Regions from separate parts of the Desulfosporosinus sp. Sb-LF genome, predicted to be linked through region 3. Evidence: riboswitches for the same ligand, from Rfam matches in the RefSeq annotation. Region 3 holds a riboswitch; each other region holds the start of a gene.

Region 1 (4,738 bases), on a different contig from region 3:
CAAGTTATAGAATGTAGTAAGCTAATCAACACCATAACCGGTATTGTAGCTCCCAGAACAAAATTCAAGTTGATAAACTGGTAATATAATACCGTTCCCAATATGCAGAGGGCTAAAGTACCCCAGTTTACCAATAATTCCACTCGTATCTTCTTATTTTTCAAAAGAAAATAATCCGTCAACAGAATAGCAAACAGAGGCGCAAAAACCGAGCCAATGGCATAGAGGAAATCCTGATATTGCTCAATATTAACGATGATCGCAAGTCCTGTTCCAATCGCGGTCATAACTAAGGCCACTGTTTTTTCCTTTAAGTTTGGAAATATGTTTAGAAAAGTAACCCCTGCGGAATATGCGTCCAGAAAAGTCGTTGTTACGGTCGCCAAGACGATAATTCCTAAGGCTACGACACCAAGATTTGCAGCTAGTAACATGGCTGAAGGGTCTGGATCTGATGCTACTATGGCAGCGCCTAACCCGATAATGTACATCCAGCTGCTACCGAAAAAGTAACCAAGCCAGCTGCCTCCGGCTCCCCCTCGCTTTGTCTTGGCAAATCGAGTATAGTCGGAGATCAGGGGTAACCAAGATAAGGGCATGACCACTGCTAATTCTAAAGCTGAGCCGAAGGCCATTTCCCCAGTAACCTGCTTACTAAACAACTCATGGTTACGGAAAATTATAACGCTTAAGACTATTGTTAAAAGAAACAATAAAATAACGGCAATGTGGTTGGCCTTTTTCCAGCCGGTATCTTTTCCGAGCCAAACCCAAACAAAGATAAAGGCCCCAATAATTAAGCTCCAAACTGTCAAATGATCGAATGCCCATAATAGTTTCGTAATCTGGTTAACCGATCGCGCCCCGGATATAATCATCACGGCTGTCCAACCCAGCAACTGTAAAACGTTAAGAATTGAAAATAAGTACGAACCATACTGGCCAAAGGAAATTCTGGTAGACACCAAAGCTGGAATCCGCTCATTCGTGCCAATGATTCCTCCCAAAACTAGAAGAGTTGTTCCCACCAAGTGTCCCAAAATAATCGCCAAAAGGCCCATCTTAAAACCCAGTGGAGCCAGCAGCCCTCCCGCTAAAATTTCTGCTACAGAAATCGCCGCGCCGAACCAGAGGGTTGTAAAGTTAAACATGCTTAAGTTATTCTTATTTTCTAAACTCACTCGATTAATCCCGCCTTTTTGTAAAGTTCATAAAAGTGATGGGTTGGCCCTACGCCTTTGCCAATGGCTAAAGAATGTTGAATGGCCGTTGTAATATACTCCTTTGCTCGTGAGACAGCCTCGTTCAGATGATACCCCAGAGCTAGATTTGCAGTAAGAGCGGACGAAAGAGTACAGCCCGTTCCGTGAGTATTTTTAGTAGCAATTCGAGACGTGGAAAAATAACTGAATTCCCGTCCATCATAGAGGATATCAGTCGAGTCATCCTCTAGGTGCCCCCCCTTCAGCAGAACATTCTTGGCCCCCATCTGATAAATAGCTTTAGAAGCCTCTTCCATTTGCTTCAGAGTGTTAATGGACATTTTAGTCATTACCTCAGCCTCCGGGATATTAGGAGTTACGATCATAGCTAAAGGCAGTAATTCTTTTATCAGCGTTGATTCCGCCTCTGGATTTAACAAGTGGTAGCCGCTTTTAGATACCATGACTGGGTCAACAACGATCGTTTGTGGCTTATAACGCCTCAACTGTTCAGAAATTACTTCTATGGTCTGAACTTGAGAAACCATACCTATTTTTACCCCATCGACCTCAATATCCTCAAAGATTGCCTCGATTTGTTTGGCAATTACATCTCTTGAGATATCCTGTACTGCAAAAACTCCTTGGGTGTTTTGGGCGGTAACTGCGGTTATAACACTCATTCCATAGACTCCATGAGCAGAAAAAGTCTTTAGATCAGCTTGAATTCCCGCTCCCCCACTGCAATCTGAACCAGCTATGGTAAGTACTTTTTTCATGACGTCCTCCTAAACATTCTTGAATTCTCTTAAAGTCTAAAAAAGAGCACAGACCCCCCAGAATAGGGTTTGTGCTCCTTCATCTACATAAAAGAGTAAAACTGCTTACCTACGCTGGCATTATCCAGATCAGGTTAATAGGGTCTTAGACCTTATAGGGTCTAAATCTCAGCCAGCCTTTCCAGCTCCCCCGCCCATTGCAATATTGTTTGTTAAATTTAACATGGGAAAAGCCTAAAGTCAACGTCTTCATCCGTCATTTACCATTATAATACGTTCATTCCCTCTATACTAGTTACTCTTGTATTCCTCCAATTCCCGTCCTACTCAATCCCACTTTCGTTCTTTGGGATAGCCATTAAATGGTTTACAGCATTTCTTACGACTTATGATATAGTAAAACGGATGAAATTTTAGAGGTGTAACTATGACCGTAGCCAAAATTAACAATAAGGTCTTTAATTTTCTAAAGCAACGACGTGGACTATTATTAACTACTAGCATGTGTTTGTTAGTGATCTATCTCTTATTTTTCTGTTCTACAACTAGGCCGACATGGGAAGGCTTGATCGACGTCCTCAGCAATCGCAACCCGCCGGCTTGGTTGGTGCCTTCGCTACCTGGCGAAAAAACTGACGTCACACAAACCAAGATCTATAAACGGCAAAAGCTAGCTCAGTTTAAGGTTAAAGCGAACACAGTAAACCAAGATATCAAAACTGTTCTAGGGATAAAAACAGCGATCACAGAGGACCTAGCCCAAGGAAATTCGACGCCCTGGGCAAAGCTCAAGATTGACGTAGCTGCTGCAGGAAATACTTTTGTAGAGTTCTGGGGTATTTCCATTATTACCTACCAGGGCCAGACCATTATTGTTGGTGAGAATTCTCAACCCATCAATCTCAACGATAGGGTACTACGTTGGCAAAAGGAAATTGAAGTGTCCGCTAAGAAGTATACGCTTGAGCCTGCCTTAATTGCAGCCGTAATTGAACAAGAATCCGGTGGAGACCCGAACTCAGTTAGTCCCGTTGGGGCATTGGGTTTAATGCAGCTGATGCCGTCTACCGCGAAATCATTAAATGTAAATCCATATGACCCCGCTCAAAATATTGACGGCGGAGCCCATTACTTGCAAATACAACTGAAAGAATTTGGTAATCTTCCGGAAGCACTTGCGGCTTATAATGCTGGGCCAGGAAATGTAGAGAACCATTCCTGGGCAAAGATCCCTGAAACTCTGAACTATGTTCAGAGGGTACCCAATCTCATCAACAAATACGAACGGCTTTGGAATGAAAACCGATCACATTAATAAATATTGGTACAAGTTCAGTGTCAAATTGGATTCTGGTATTTTAGGCTTAAGACCTTGAAATAGAAAAGCGCTCTAGCGAAGTTTGAAGCTTACTTGAGCGCAGTTAAAACAGAATTCAGGAAGAGGTCCTCCGGACAAGTTCAAATAATCCAATGAAAGTCATCTCTACAAACGAGAACCATAGTTTTGATTGACAAAAGTCGCTGAGTATTTTTTTAACTTCCATTCCGGGATTTTGCAGGTACCGCAGGCATGAAAAAACAACTTATTTCGAAGGCATCGTGCTGCTCGGCTATGCTTGGAATTGTAGATCTGAAACTTTTCATTACAATGGGTTACGATCTCTGCAGTGTTTCCATGGATCGTCATGCTTTTAATGCCATGCAGAATCCCGTTTCTCGAAGGCCATAACTTTAATTTCTCTACGAACTTAAAAAAATCGACATTCTTGCGATAATAACGTTTTTTATTTCCAGAATCTATCGTCATCTATTTCGACTCCAATCTATTCTACGATTACCGCGATTCGAGTGGAAAAATTTCAAGGCGATTTGCGATTAGGGAGAGGCGTTTACAAAACGTCAAAAATCATGGTAGCCACTCCAATCTGCAATGGATCATGGAGCAATCGTTTGGGAAGTTGCTCAACGCCTGTTGCCTGCACCCCCAGTGGAATACCAGGTGCTGCAATCCTTGTATCTCCTGTGATATGCCGCAACAAAATAACATCTTCAGCTGGGCAAGCATCCACCAAAATGCTATGCCTCCCTAAAGCGCCGTCTAAGTCTGTTTCTATCTTTACGGAATAACCCTGTTTTAACAACCTCCCAGATAACCTTTGGCTAGCCGACAAATCTATGTCATATATTGAAACCTCTGCCCCAAAGTGCATTAGCGCTAAAGCAGCGCCAGTACCTACAGGGCCTGCCCCGATTACCAATACTTTTTTACGCATTAATCCATGGCACATGAGCTCTAGGCCAGACACATATCCCTTGCCTGTAGCATCTCCATTATCAGAGACCTTACCTGTTCTCACGTTTACAGCCACAAAACGATCATCATCTGCCATGAACAAAATCTCCGAACTATTTTGCACAGCTTCAGCCACACCACCTGCATCCCGGCTATTTGTAATAACGACGTCAAATCCGAGATAGTCTATAATGCTGGCGACCGACTCAACAAAACCTTTTATTATACCTTGTCCACAGGTCATCGGAATCACGGCGACTTTCGGATTTTGAACGTAGCCTCCGCTAACTACCTTACCTACTGCATGGGCGGCAATCTCTCGTAAAGAACAACCCGTCATCCTCACCAAATCAGCGTTATACTCCTCTAATGTACTGGCAATTTCAACAACATCATCTTCTTTAAGTCGAGTCAAACCGATCATCTCCCTGATGCCATTCTAATAAATCCTTCGCTATCTTCAA
Region 2 (4,738 bases), on a different contig from region 3:
ACAGAGCGCAGATGATGCATTATTACGAGAGTTAGGAATTCCTGAGGAAGCATTGCTTGCCGTTCGAGTGCTCGTTAAGCCCGAAATGGTGACGGTGATCGGTCGCTTTGATTTTGTGCAGACGGCCGAAGGGATTAAAATGATTGAATTTAACGCAGATACGCCGACCAGTGTCGTAGAAGCTTTCTTTGTTAACGCCAAAGCTTGCAGGTTTTTCGGGGTAGAAAACCCGAACGAAGGAGTTAATGGGCAAATACAAGAAGCTTTCGGTAGTATAATTGAAACGTATCAAAAACAGGGTTATGCTACTAACTCCATAGTTTTTAGCGCCTTGGGCTGGCATGATGAGGACCGGGACACCGTGAAGTATTTATTGAATCATTCCGGCCTGTCGGCACAGTTTGTAGCGCTCGAGGACTTGAGGATTTCTGAAGACCGGTTGTGTGCTCTGGCCGAGGAGCAACTCGTACCCATTGATGTGTGGTATCGTCTTCATGCCTTAGAGAAACTCGCTGAAGACAATGATGAGAGAGATCGATACCCGACGGGGGCACACGTCCTTGATTTGGTAGCTAGAGGTAAACTAGCAATTATCAATCCACCCTCAGCATTTGTAGCGCAAACCAAGGCACTTCAAAGCTTGATCTGGAATTTACATGAAACTGGTGAGTTTTATACGACTGAAGAACATCAGTGGATTGAGACTTATATGCTTCCTACCTATATGGAAAACCGGTTTCTAAACAAGGAACCATATGTGACCAAGCCCATCTTTGGCCGAGAGGGTGGGGCTGTTAGTCTATTTGAAGCGGACGGCCAACTTGTTGAAAAGGATAAGGATGACTTCTATTGGGATCAACCGATGATTTATCAGAAAAGGGTTGATATGGAAGTGGTTGAAAGTAATACTTTGAGTGGGCCTTATCAAGGAAGGCTGCTATGGGGTTCTTTTTTGGTCGGAGGCAAAGCTTCAGCTGTAAGTGCCCGTATCGGGGAGCGAATCACCGGCAATCTCTCGTGTTTCTTGCCTATATGTCTAAAAACTATTAAGGAGGAAGATGGTAAATGTATCTGATTAACTTTCTTAAGTATTTAGGGGTCACGATTCCTTTGATGTTATTAGCTGTGATGCTCTTTACATACACAACACCCTACAAAGAATTTCAGATTATGGCTTTCGGGGATGATCTGGAAAATCCGCAGAAGGTCGCTGCTGCCAAAGCCGTGGCATTTGATTTAGGAGGTAAGATTCTGGGCCTTGCTATTCTCCTTGCATCAGCCATTTATCACTCGGTAGACCTCCTAGATATGACTGTTTGGACACTGACCGGAACCGTCTTCTTAATTATCGTATACTGGCTCTTTGAATTATTAACCCCTACTATTAAGGTACGTCGTGAAATACCTAATGGTAATGTGGCGGTCGGTATTTTCTCTTTCTGTTTAAGTATAGCAACGGGAATACTAATGGCTTCGTTAATTAGTTATTAATTTCTTAACCTAAGGATAGACTCAAGGCTAGAAGCCGTAACTCATGTTTCCAAGCTGAGCCCTTATAGAATCTTTCACATTATGTATTGCCTCTCGAAACGTTTCCAGTAAAATTTATTCCAATTTTTGCATTGAATCCTCATAGATATAGAAGTATATTAAGTGTATAGATTAACCGCCACAAATTAATTATGTTTTTTCAGGGGAGCTGGATGAGGCCGGCTGAGATAAAGACCCAATAAAGTCTTTGACCCTATAACCTGACCCGGATAATGCTGGCGTAGGGATGGAAAAATCAGTAATGTGAATCATTACAAATGTTTTTACCGCAACCTATTTTAGGATTGCGGTTTTATTTTTTTAAAGAGGAGGCAAAACAAATGATCGGAAAAGTAAATGATGATTTCTTTGAAAAAAATATCTTATCCTTTACTGGAGAACAAAAACCCGAGGTCATCATTGGGCCAAGTATGGGTGTCGATGCGGCGATTCTCAAAATTGGCGATCGTTATATGGCTATAGCCGAAGATCCCATCTTCCCTAGTATGACCATGTCAGCTGATGATTTCGCATACGTCACTGTGCATATTGGAGCAAGTGATGTTGCGGTAATGGGAATTAAACCCCAATTTATGACTTATTCCCTACTTCTACCTCCCGGTACAGAAGACAATTATACAGGAGAACTGATTAAGAGTATCAGTAAATATGCCAGCGAATTAGGAATTTCCATCGTTGGTGGACATACAGGATATTACGGGGCAGTAGTCGTACCTACTATCGGAGGAATTACGGTTTGGGGGCTCGCTGATGAGTATATCTCGCCTAAGGGGGCTCAAGTAGGTGATGACGTTCTAATCACCAAAGGTGCTGCGATCGAGGCAGGAGCTTTACTTGGTTATGAACATAAAAATTTTCTGTCCACCGTCTTAGCCCCTTCTCTAGTCAACAAAGCTGCGGAAAGAATGAAAGATGTATCTGTTGTAAAGGATGCCCACATAGCGTCGACTGTTGGTGGGGTTCACGCCATGCATGACGCTACAGAAGGTGGCGTTATGAGAGGTTTATGGGAGGTAGCCCAGGCTTCAGGTAAAGGAATGCTAATTGATAAGAATAAGATATTTGTTCCTGAAGACATCGCTGCTCTGTGTAATTATTTTAAGCTTGATCCATTAGAAATCATCAGTGAAGGAACATTGGTCTTAACCTGTTCTACTAAAAAAACTGCCGAATTGATGGCCGCTTTTGCCGAACAAGGGATAGACTCTGCTATAGTGGGTAAAGTCACGTCCCCAGACAAAGGTTGTTACTATATGGATAACGGTGAAAAATATGAACTCATTCCGCCTCCGATTGATAAATTCTGGGATGTGTTTTTTAGCCCACTGCTCTCACCAGAGAGCCCTTCAATTCAAGAAACAAATGGAACTTCAATAAAGCTATGTACAGAGCTCCAAGCATGTGTAAGCATACTCTGTCAAGAGAACATCTATAGAATGCTACCGGAAATTGGGGCAAACATTGCCTATGCATCTCCAATGAGCAAATCACTTGATGAAATAGCCGGTATTCCAGGCAGAATTCTCCGTTATAAAAACACCACCGTTACACTGGGTCTACCTGAACTCGGAGGTTCCGTGAACATGGGTGAAACATTGTTAAGTCTTCGCAAATATTCCCCTCAGACACGTTGCCTTATTAATCTGAGAAACACCCCTGCTATTCTTCAGGCTTCTAGTAAGGCGGGTTTAACGGTATCCAAAATGCCTACTGCCTTAGACTACAGGCAAAATGAAGGTGATTTTATTCGGGATCTGGAAGGAATGTTTATGGAAACTGATATACTCCCGGATGTTATCTCCATTCCTGATAGAATAAACTTGGAGATTCTAATTCTGATCCTAGCCGAAACCCTTGATGAATTGACTGAAAAGATATTAAAGATAAACTCATTATTAAACTAAGGGCGAGAACTTTTGAAGATACCTATAAAAACTTTCTGCTCCTGCTCTCTGTTCCCTTATGTCCTCCACTCTTTATACAGGTTACATGGCCCACATTACTTAGGAGGAACTGATATCAGTTACATCGTTGGCCTCTTAGCCGGTGTTCTGGGGGTTCAATTAATCAAAAGTCACCAAGAAAATCGACTCAATCTCGCCTACCACAGGCATAGGCAAACAAAAAAGGAAAACATAGGAGCAGGTACATTCTTTCTCACGAAAATGTACCTGCTCCTATGTTTTCTTGACCCCACAATGCCGTTGGACTATTTGGTTTCTGACCCTGCTCTCGCAGGTGGGCGTCTTCACTTTACAGTTCAGTCTTCCCTTTCCTAAAAAGGGCTTGACCTACTAGGAAAGATTATTAAACTCCCGGTCATCTATATAGGATCAAAACCAAATAAAAATCTTCGTACATCGCAGGAAGGATATATAATGTTATTTCCTTGCGGCGTATTGCTATTGTAGCAAGATAAATTTTTTAATGCATTAGTTGATTATTGGTTATAATGACAGCTATATCCTGTCTCTCTATACTCCCCAATTAGTCTTTCTGTAGTATTAAATCAGATTCGATTTACTTGCCAAAACAATTCCCCAGCTATAACATATGGTTATATACAACTAGGGAGGTTGAATTTATGTCCCATTTACTTAAACCATTACAAGCAGGCCCGTTAACTCTAATTAACCGTTTAGTAATGCCACCCATGGCTACCGCGAAAGCAGATCCCAATGGGAAAGTAAACCAGTCAATTCTAGACTACTATGCAGAAAAATCCGAAGGCGGCTACCTTTCGCTTATAATCATTGAACACAGTTTTATCAAGTTAGATGGGAAAGCAAGTGACCTACAGCTTTCCGTTTCAGACGACAGCATGGTTGAAGGCCTAAAGAAATTAGCGGAGGTCATTCACCGTAATGGCTCTAAGACTATGATGCAAATAAATCATGCTGGAAGCAATACTACTCAAGAAATTACCGGAACTACCCCAGTAGCTCCTTCAGCAGTTTCACACCCACGTAGAGGGGGTATGCCAAATGAGCTTACCCGCGAGGGAATTGCGAATATCATCAGTGCCTTTCAAAATGCAGCTCGACGTACTAAGGAGGCTGGCTTCGATGGCGTAGAAATCCATTCCGCCCATGGTTACCTTCTCAATCAATTTTTCTCCCCGCTAACCAACAAACGTACCGATGAATATGGTGGAAATGTACATAATCGTATTCGTCTCCACCTGCAA
Region 3 (4,738 bases):
AGCTATGCTCACAGGAAATATTGGTAAAGAAAGCTCAGGCGTTAACCCCTTACGCGGACAAAACAATGTCCAGGGTGCCTGTGATATGGGAGCACTGCCAAATGTATATCCAGGATACCAACAAGTCTCAAACCCAGAAGTAAAGGCGAAATTTGAAGCCGCTTGGGGAGTTCCTTTAGATCCTAATCCCGGGTTTATGATTCCTGATATGTTTGACGCAGCAGTCAGCAAAAATCTACGGGCACTGTACGTTTTGGGAGAAGATCCAGTGATGACAGATGCTGATGCCAACCATGTGCGTAAAGGTCTGCAGGCCCTCGACTTCCTCGTAGTTCAAGAAATCTTTATGTCTGAGACCGCTAAACTGGCGGATGTAGTGTTGCCAGGGGCTAGTTTTGCAGAAAAAACGGGTACATTCTCGAACACGGAACGTCGAGTGCAAATGGTTAATAAAGCGATCGAGCCTATTGGAAACGCAAAGGCTGATGGGGACATCATTTGTGAATTGGCTAACCGTATGGGTTACTCCTTCCCATATCAGTCTTCGGAAGAAGTTATGCAGGAAGTGGCGAAGCTGACTCCCCAATTTGCAGGGATTACCCATGCTCGTTTGGGTACGCAAGGATTGCAATGGCCGGTGCCGCATGCTGAACATCCAGGAACCAAGTTCTTACATGAAGGAAAATTCAACAGGGGTAAAGGACTGTTTGTGTCAGTAGACCATCAGTTACCTGGGGAACAACCTGATGAGGAGTATCCGTTCTTACTCAATACGGGGCGTAAACTTTCCCATTATAATGTTTTCACGCAAAATTCGAAGGGGTTAGAGGATTACTCACCTGAAGAGTTAGCAGAGATTAATCCTTCTGATGCCAAACGGCTCGGACTAGAAGACGGTGAAGTCGTCAAGGTGGCATCCCGTCGGGGAGAACTGGAAACAAAAATAAAGCTGACGGAACGAGTACCCCTTGGAATGGTCTTCATGACTCTGCACTATATGAAATCCCCCACCAACGTCTTGACTAATGGGGCGTATGACAAAGTCACTAAGACTTATGAGTACAAAGTCTGTGGGGTAAAGATTTCAAAAATTAGTTAATACAAAAAAATGGGCCTTCTCTTTAATGAAGGTCCATTTTTTTTGTATTATCGCAGTTCAATAAACTTATTTGTCCATAATGCGGTTCATGAGGCGCATCGAACACATTTCTCCGCACATGGTGCAGCTGTCTTGGTGCTCGGGGGCGGACTCTTTACGATAACGCTCCGGTTTTTCCCGGTCCAAGGCTAGGTCAAACATTTTTGTCCAATCCAAAGCCTGCCTAGCCTCGCTCATCTCTCGATCCCATGCTGCAGCGCCGGGTACTCCTTTGGCGATATCTCCGGCATGAGCTGCAATCTTGGCCGCTACGATCCCTTCACGCACGTCGTCCAAAGTAGGTAGACGAAGGTGCTCAGCTGGTGTCACATAGCAGAGGAAATCCGCTCCTGCGGAGGCGGCTAAAGCTCCACCTATAGCACTGGTGATGTGATCGTAACCTGGCGCAACATCCGTGACCAACGGTCCCAAGATATAAAAGGGTGCACCGTGGCATAGCTTTTTCGCTATCTGGACATTTGCTACAACTTCGTTCAAGGGAACGTGGCCAGGTCCTTCAATCATGACTTGAACATTGCGTTTCCAAGCCTTCTGAGTTAGTTCTCCAAGGACAATCAATTCGGAAATTTGAGCTCCGTCTGTAGCATCCCCGATACTACCAGGACGGCAAGCATCCCCTAGGCTCAAGGTAACGTCGTATTCTGCGCATATATCTAGAAGATCATCAAAATACTCATAAAAAGGGTTTTCCTTCCCGGTTAATTCCATCCAGGCATACAGTAGGGAACCACCCCGGGAGACAATGTTGGTGACGCGGGAGGTCTGTCGGAAGTGCTGGGCGGTTTCTTGGTTGATGCCGGCGTGGATTGTTACAAAATCTACACCGTCTCGGGCGTGCTGTGCTACCACAGCTAAGAACTCTTGGGGTGTAATGTCTTCCAATTTTTTGTCCAAGTAACCAAGGGCATCATACATAGGAACCGAACCGATCATAGCTGGGGACATTTCGATGAGCCGGTGGCGAAATTCAACGGTTTTACCGTAGTTGCTGAGATCCATAATCGCTTCAGCTTTCATGTCCAGAGCCATGCGTACTTTGGCCAGTTCACTGTCGAGGTTGGCACAATCTGGGGAGATACCCAAATTGACATTAATCTTTGTCTTCAGTCCCAAGCCAACACCCTCCGGACTTAAAGAGGTGTGATTGTGGTTAGCTGGGATGACAATACTGCCCGCCGCTACTCGAAGTCTAATTTCCTCAGCCGTCAGCCCTTCTTTCGCGGCGACTGTTTGCATTGCCGCTGTGATGACCCCGTTTTTGGCTTGTTCCATCTGTGTACTCATCAAATCACACTCTTTCTATATGCTTCATATTGCGAATAGGTCTGTGTCTCCATAATACGTTGTAAACTCTTTATCTTACCCGGAATGTCTAGATTGCCCACAATCTCGGTGACAAGGCAATGGTCCGAGCTCCCGCCTTAACAACTTCGGCCAGATTGTGCTCCTTGATGCCGCCAATTGCGACGAACGGGATCTCCAAATTCTTGACGACGTAGTCTAAATAGTCCAGTCCTACTGGATCACACACATCGATTTTGGTATGGGTGGCAAATGAAGGTCCTACTCCGATGTAATCTGTGCCATCCTTTACAGCAACCTGTGCTTGAGCAGGCGAATGGGTGGAACAATTTGCATGGAACAGCCTTCCTTTCACTTGATCACGTACGTGTTTACTGTGGTTCCCGTCTTACTGCCATGGTACCAGGGAGGGCTTAAACTATAAAAAAAATGAGAACTGCGGTAAGCAGTTCTCATTTATATTCCTAAATATAAGTAAAACGATTAGCTTTCCTCCGCTGGTATTACCCAGATCAGGTTCAAAGGGATCGAGTTTCCTCATCTCAGCCCCGAAGGGCACCCCTAGCAAACGACGTATTTAGTTGAGTGGGCATTAATACTTGTCCAGTTAAGTATTAATATCATTATATAACTAAACGATAGAAGTGTAAATTAAATAGATCATTCCCACTTTTCCTGCCTGAGGTGTCTTCCATACGAGAGACGCAAATGCCTGAGGAGGAGAGAGCAGGTCGATCGTATCATGAGCTATTCAAGATTACTAATGTGACAGTAAAAGTTTGATGTGGTACATTAAGGTATATGAAAAATGAAAAGTGACCGATGCGATCAGAGTCCCGTAACTATTATTAAGAACGGATTCGGACACGCTTCTCGTCTGCTGAATACGAGGAGGTCTTCAAAAATTACTAAGTCACTACAGAAACCCAAGGAGCAACTTCCAATGTTGAACGCTACCGGGATTTTATTAGCCGGTGGGAAAAGCTCACGAATGAATAAAGATAAGGCCTTCCTTGAACTGGAGGGCAAGCCTTTAGTGGAGCGGAGTTTAACTGTCTTACAAGGAGTATTTGCAGAAGTTTTGATTAGCAGCAATAAGCCTGAACTGTATGCAGGCTATGAAGTACCGGTCATTTTAGATGAGATTCTTGGCCGAGGCCCTTTAGAAGGTCTTTATCAGGGTTTAAAAGCGGCGACCTATGATAAGGTTTTTTTCGTGGCCTGTGATATGCCATTTTTAGAAGTAGATCCCATCCGCTTTTTGGCAAAATGGATTCCGGAGTATGATGTTGTTGTTCCACGGCTTCAATTCGGCCTCCACCCACTACACGCCTTTTATCATCGACGTTGCCTTCCCGCAATCAAAAATAATCTCGAGGCAGGTTGCCTCAAGATTATTGATTTTTATCAAGCTTGTTCAGTGAAATATGTGGGAGAAACGGAACTAGAAGCCTTTTCAAATTTGAGCGACGTCTTCTGTAACGTGAATACACCTGAAGAATGGACTGCTATCCTTAAACGAAAAAGGACACTTACATCAAATGACTATTAAACTCAATGTGCTTATTAACTGGACTCGTTTAGGTACCTAAGCGAGATTCGACTTCAAACCGTGAAAAGCGAAATTATCAGCGAAGAATTCGCTCAGGGCAGGTATAAATATTAAGGCGTTGCTCTCTGGCAAACCCCACAACGGTGATATTTAGAGCGGTAGCTTGAGAGAGGGCCATGTCCGTAGGTGCACCACGGGCAATGAGAATGGGCACCTTCATTTTGGCAACTTTGAGTAGTATTTCGGAAGAGACTCGGCCACTGAAGAAAATTACATGGTTTTCAAGATTTAAGTTTGATTGAAAGGCCTTGCCACTAAGTTTATCAAAGACATTATGTCTGCCGATATCATAGCTTGTTAGGAGTACATTGCCCTGAGAGCCCACTCCGCCACTGTGTATTCCGCCGGTTTCTTGAAAGAGCGGAAGATAGGACTGCAAAAACTTAGCATAATCATAGGCTACCTGGAGTGGTATGCGTAGGTTCGATGTAAGCGGTTTAACCATCAGGACATCATTTGCAAAGCAAAAGGAGGCTCTACTTTTGCCACAACAGGCGGAAACAAATCGTTTGCTCATGAGTTCTTTTTGCAACAGACATGGTTTTCCTTCCACCCAAACCAAGTGGTCTAAAGGATCGTGGCGCAGCTCATAGACGTCTTCAGGTACACGGATAAATCCTTCATTCAGTAAAAATCCGAGGGTGAGTTCTTCAGTTTGGGAAGGG
Region 4 (4,738 bases), on a different contig from region 3:
TCAGCTCCGCTTTTTGTGACCGATAAATTAAGGCCATACTGTGAGTTTTATCATAAATCATAAATGTTTCGTTCCGGAATCGGTCGCAAAAATGCACTGATAGAAGAGGCAACACAAAGTTTTTAGGTTCAATTACCGCCACTAACACTTCGCCATAAACGGAAAAACGAACAAATCCCATGAACTTCTGACTTTCAGACGTTAAATGGCGTACAGCTTTTTGGAGGGAACAAACCGTATCGTCCGTGAGCATCGTCATCACCTTGCACCCATACTTAAAACCCAAACGTAGGAAATGATAGATTAACAATTCTTTATTCGGAGCACATGTTAAAAAACCAAGCTTAATCAACTCCTGTGCTTTAGAGGATATCTTTGATGGAATCGAGTTAAAAACCCTGTCTGCCTTATGTTCGTCCGTTTCAATCCATTTCGCCGTATCAAAAAGGCTCTGCTGTACACCTGGGGGTCGGATGATACTGGGATTCTCCTTTTGCTCGTAGCTTTCAAAAACGCAACACATCAGCCCTTCAAAACTACCATCATAAGCGTAGACTAAATCTGTCCTGTCAGGCATTGTTGCACATCCTCTCTCGTAAGGAAAGGCTCGTTAAATAGCGACAGCTGTTCAGGATAAGGAGACGGAAGCTTGTGTTGATCAGCCATAAGGGCTCTAATGGCTCCATCGGACGTTATTTTTAAACCCTCCATGATTTTTCCCTTACAGGTAATAAAATACTGTGCGCGTTTTAGGACAATACCCATCTTTTTAAGTCCAGAAAAATCGATCGGGCCAGTTCTCCTAGCTGTAAGAATACGCATCGCACTTGTCACGCCGATTCCAGGCACTCGTAAAAGCATCTCATAGGGCGCTTTATTAATCTCAAGAGGAAACTTCTCTAAATGGTTGAGTGCCCAATTGCATTTGGGATCCACTTGTAAATTGAAATTAGGATTTTGTTCATCAAGCAGTTCTTTAGCTTCAAAGCCGTAAAACCGTAAAAGCCAGTCGGCCTGATAAAGCCGATGCTCTCGCACTAGAGGTGGTTTGATATCTATAGAAGGTAGTAGTGAATGCTCAGCCACCGGTATATAGGCAGAGAAAAAGACTCTCTTAAGATGGTATTTTCTGTAAAGCCCTTCGGTTAGAGTTAATATCTTATGGTCTGTGTCGGGAGTCGCCCCCACAATCAGCTGTGTGCTCTGTCCGGCTGGCACAAATTTGGAAGCATGACGAAATTTTACTAGATCAGTACTGCTTTCCTGGATTTTAGTAGTAATCAGTCCCATCGGACGTAGTATGGACTCCTTCGTCTTGTCTGGGGCCAAGAGCTTTAGACTCTCCTGAGAAGGCAGCTCAATGTTTATACTCATCCGGTCAGCCAAAAGTCCCAAGCGGGTAATGAGCTCACTATCTGCTCCTGGTATTGCCTTGACATGAATATAACCGCCAAAGTGATAAACGTTACGCAATATCTCAAGAGCCTTAATCATTTGCTCAATCGTATTGTTCGGATTTTTAATGACCCCTGAACTCAGGAATAAACCCTCTATATAGTTCCGCCGATAGAAGTTGATTGTAAGTTCTGCGAGTTCTGAAGGCGTAAACCCGACTCTTACGATATCGTTTGACATGCGATTGACACAGTATTTGCAATCAAAGATGCAGACATTCGTCATCAGTACTTTTAGTAACGATATGCATCGCCCATCGGCCGAAAAGCTATGACAAATCCCAGCTTTTGCTGCGCTACCTATACTGCCTTGCTTGCCACTTCGGTCTACACCGCTGGAAGTGCAAGCCACATCATATTTAGCTGAGTCTGACAAGATTGTCAATTTATTATAAATATCAATGTTCAACACCCCTTACCTAGCAACTATTAAACACTATAATATGAAACGTATGTTCTTGTCAAAAGGAAAAAGGGCAAACACGTGTAAGAGTGTGATCGAGCAGGAGGGCGAGCACATATCAATAGAAACCTTTTAGATTTGCCATCAGAAATAGGGGTGTTAATCATGGCGGAAATTAAAGATTGCACTGAAACACTCAATGTGTTAGTGTAATATAGACTTAATATGGTAACAGGGGAGCTGGAGTTTTCTGGCTGAGAGGGGCAACTTGCCCGACCCTCAACCTGATCTGGGTAATGCCAGCGGAGGAAGGATTTGAGAATAGGGACGCCGCATTACTGCGGTGTTTTTTTATGCTCAGTTCCCCTGCAGTCTCGCACGGCGGACCTTAACAAGGCATACCGTTTTATTGATCACGCACGATATTGATGAGGCTATTCTTCTTTCGGACAGAGTCGTTGTTCTAAGCCAACGTCCCGCTCAGATTATCCAAGAGTTTAAAATCCCATTCCCACACCCGCGTGATCCGGATGAGCTGTTGCTTTCTAGTGTTGCGTTAGATCTTAAAAGGCAACTATTGCACCTACTCATCCCTTAATCACAAGAATTTCTCGCTAAAAGCAAGACACTTCACGAGAGAAAGATTATCGACATGTTAGCTAACAGCCAAACCGAACAGTTGTGCCCCGCACTTCGGACTTCGTCGCAACCATCCTTGATCGCTAACCGATCCGGGCGATGCGAGGGCCTACTTTTGATAGCCCGATCAAGGATGATTATCGTCTAGATCGGGTCATTTTAATCCCTAAGCTGGAGATGTTTGTGCTCACCATACATTCATCGAGAGAGTACAGGAAGTATGGCCCGGCATTAATAGATAGGTTTATCCAACATAAAGGGTAATAGGTAATAGGCGACAGCTAAGTATGAAGGAAATTGAATGTTTCAGGGCCTATTCATTTATACTATAGGAGATCGAGCTTAGGAGAATTTGAAAAAAGCGTGCATCAGAAATCGTAATAATGAAAGAGATGACTAAATGATCGATCGTAATTTTAACGGATATCAATTAAGTAGCGAGTTATTAAAAGCCATTAGTTTGTTGAATTTCATCAGTCCCACCAAAGCCCAGGAACAGGTGATCCCGGCTGTCTTGGCCCGAAAGGATATCATCGTTAAGTCCCAAACTGGTAGCGGAAAGACGGCGGCCTTCGCTATTCCTATTTGCGAATTAGTGGACTGGGAACAGAATAAACCGCAAGCCTTAGTGCTCACACCAACCAGAGAACTTGCAGCTCAGGTCAAAGAAGATATGTTCCATATTGGCCGATTCAAAAGGTTAAAAGTTGCTGCAATTTATGGGAAGTACCCTTTCCACGTTCAGGAAAAGGAACTTAAACAAAAAACCCATGTTGTGGTTGGAACCCCAGGTCGGTTGATCGATCATATCGAAAGAGGGACTATTGATACATCCAATATAAACTATCTCGTCATCGATGAAGCCGATGAAATGCTGAATATGGGTTTCATCGAGCAAATTGAAACCATCATTTCCAGCTTGCCTCAAGAACGGGTGACGATTTTATTGTCAGCGACAATGCCTCAAGACATTAATGTTTTATGTAATAAAATCATGAAAGACCCAATCTGTATGGAAATCGAAGAACAACATCCAGCGACAGATCGGATCGCTCAAGAACGATATCAGGTCGATCAAACGGATAAAATGCAGCTTCTACTAGATCTAACGATTGTCGAAAACCCGGATAGCTGCATGATATTTTGCAATACCAAACAAACGGTCGATGAGGTGTACGCTGAACTCGTAAAGCTAAACTATTCTTGTGAGAAGCTTCATGGGGGAATGGAACAACGGGATCGATTGAGCGTCATGAATGAGTTTAAGCAAGGATTTTTCAGGTATCTATGTGCAACAGATGTTGCGGCCAGAGGTCTGGATATCGAGGACATTACCTTGGTCATTAATTATGATATCCCATATGACCGAGAAAGCTATGTTCATCGGATCGGTAGAACAGGCCGCGTCAACAAGTTGGGTAAAGCCATTACGTTTGTTACCAAAGAGGAAAATAAATTTTTGAAGGATATCCATGACTACATCGGAAAAGAGATACTTTTGAAGGAAAGACCGGAAGAAGAAACGGTGCGTCAGTCGAAACAATATTTCATGGCGAAAATCAAGACGCCGCCAGATATCAAAGAAACAAAAGGCGCGCAGCTGAGCACTGAAATTATGAAAATCCATGTGAATGCCGGGAAGAAAACAAAGATGAGACCGGTCGATATTGTTGGCACACTATGCAGTATTCAAGGAATAACTGCGGCTGATATCGGGATCATCAATATCCTGGATGTATCTACCTTTGTCGAAATCTTAAACAATAAAGGTGAGCTGGTGCTGCAAGATCTGCAAAACACTCCGATCAAAGGTCGGCTTCGGAAGGTAAGCAAGGCGGATAGGTGAAAGGGAGACTCTGTAGTTTTGTAGTGCCAAGAGAAGAGAGTCATAATTCAGCTGGCTTCCGAACTTTGCCAATGAACTACGGAGGCCTTTTATAGATGACACCACATAAACAATTTCATACAGCGCCTAAACTGTTGGAAGGGTGCTGAACATCGCGGCAAAAAGTACTTAATCAAATATGTACGAGCATGATACCCACCAAAACGCACGCAATGACCAAATGCCACTGTTTTATTACACTGACCTTAAGAACTTTGTGCTTATACATTGCACCAGATAGAATGACCAATAGCATAATAATGAGTGCGATATATCCGGTAAAGTTGCGACTCGGTCTACCGAGATCATTGACGATGAAAAAGATACTATGACCAAGGCCTATAGCAAATGATATCC

Evidence for each region. Region 3 has a riboswitch for thiamine pyrophosphate ahead of E4K68_RS06170 (thiamine phosphate synthase). Riboswitches for the same ligand answer to the same signal wherever they lie in the genome.
Region 1: it holds a riboswitch for thiamine pyrophosphate, as region 3 does, so the genes downstream of both, thiD (bifunctional hydroxymethylpyrimidine kinase/phosphomethylpyrimidine kinase) here and E4K68_RS06170 (thiamine phosphate synthase) in region 3, are expected to answer to the same signal.
Region 2: it holds a riboswitch for thiamine pyrophosphate, as region 3 does, so the genes downstream of both, E4K68_RS15535 (thiamine-phosphate synthase family protein) here and E4K68_RS06170 (thiamine phosphate synthase) in region 3, are expected to answer to the same signal.
Region 4: it holds a riboswitch for thiamine pyrophosphate, as region 3 does, so the genes downstream of both, E4K68_RS15445 (hypothetical protein) here and E4K68_RS06170 (thiamine phosphate synthase) in region 3, are expected to answer to the same signal.

What each region holds. Positions count from the first base shown of each region.
Region 1 is NZ_SPQR01000011.1:63,960-68,697, forward strand. Features, by position in the region: gene cytX (putative hydroxymethylpyrimidine transporter CytX) at 1-1,181, opposite strand, end outside; gene thiD (bifunctional hydroxymethylpyrimidine kinase/phosphomethylpyrimidine kinase) at 1,178-1,981, opposite strand; TPP riboswitch at 2,070-2,183, opposite strand; gene E4K68_RS21490 (lytic transglycosylase domain-containing protein) at 2,409-3,296, shown strand; gene pylSn (pyrrolysine--tRNA(Pyl) ligase small subunit) at 3,465-3,788, opposite strand; gene pylD (3-methylornithyl-N6-L-lysine dehydrogenase PylD) at 3,871-4,698, opposite strand; gene pylC (3-methylornithine--L-lysine ligase PylC) at 4,695-4,738, opposite strand, start outside.
Region 2 is NZ_SPQR01000010.1:89,397-94,134, reverse strand. Features, by position in the region: gene E4K68_RS15545 (glutathionylspermidine synthase family protein) at 1-1,075, shown strand, start outside; gene E4K68_RS15540 (DUF350 domain-containing protein) at 1,066-1,491, shown strand; TPP riboswitch at 1,683-1,796, shown strand; gene E4K68_RS15535 (thiamine-phosphate synthase family protein) at 1,872-3,455, shown strand; RNA gene ssrS (6S RNA) at 3,740-3,923, opposite strand; gene E4K68_RS15525 (NADH:flavin oxidoreductase) at 4,136-4,738, shown strand, end outside.
Region 3 is NZ_SPQR01000003.1:324,602-329,339, reverse strand. Features, by position in the region: gene fdhF (formate dehydrogenase subunit alpha) at 1-1,099, shown strand, start outside; gene thiC (phosphomethylpyrimidine synthase ThiC) at 1,166-2,443, opposite strand; partial or broken gene E4K68_RS06170 (thiamine phosphate synthase) at 2,443-2,786, opposite strand; TPP riboswitch at 2,934-3,034, opposite strand; gene E4K68_RS06165 (molybdenum cofactor guanylyltransferase) at 3,405-4,013, shown strand; gene fdhD (formate dehydrogenase accessory sulfurtransferase FdhD) at 4,090-4,738, opposite strand, start outside.
Region 4 is NZ_SPQR01000010.1:69,671-74,408, forward strand. Features, by position in the region: gene E4K68_RS15435 (TIGR03915 family putative DNA repair protein) at 1-577, opposite strand, end outside; gene E4K68_RS15440 (putative DNA modification/repair radical SAM protein) at 556-1,857, opposite strand; TPP riboswitch at 2,081-2,186, shown strand; gene E4K68_RS15445 (hypothetical protein) at 2,201-2,455, shown strand; gene E4K68_RS15450 (DEAD/DEAH box helicase) at 2,897-4,342, shown strand; gene E4K68_RS15455 (hypothetical protein) at 4,515-4,738, opposite strand, start outside.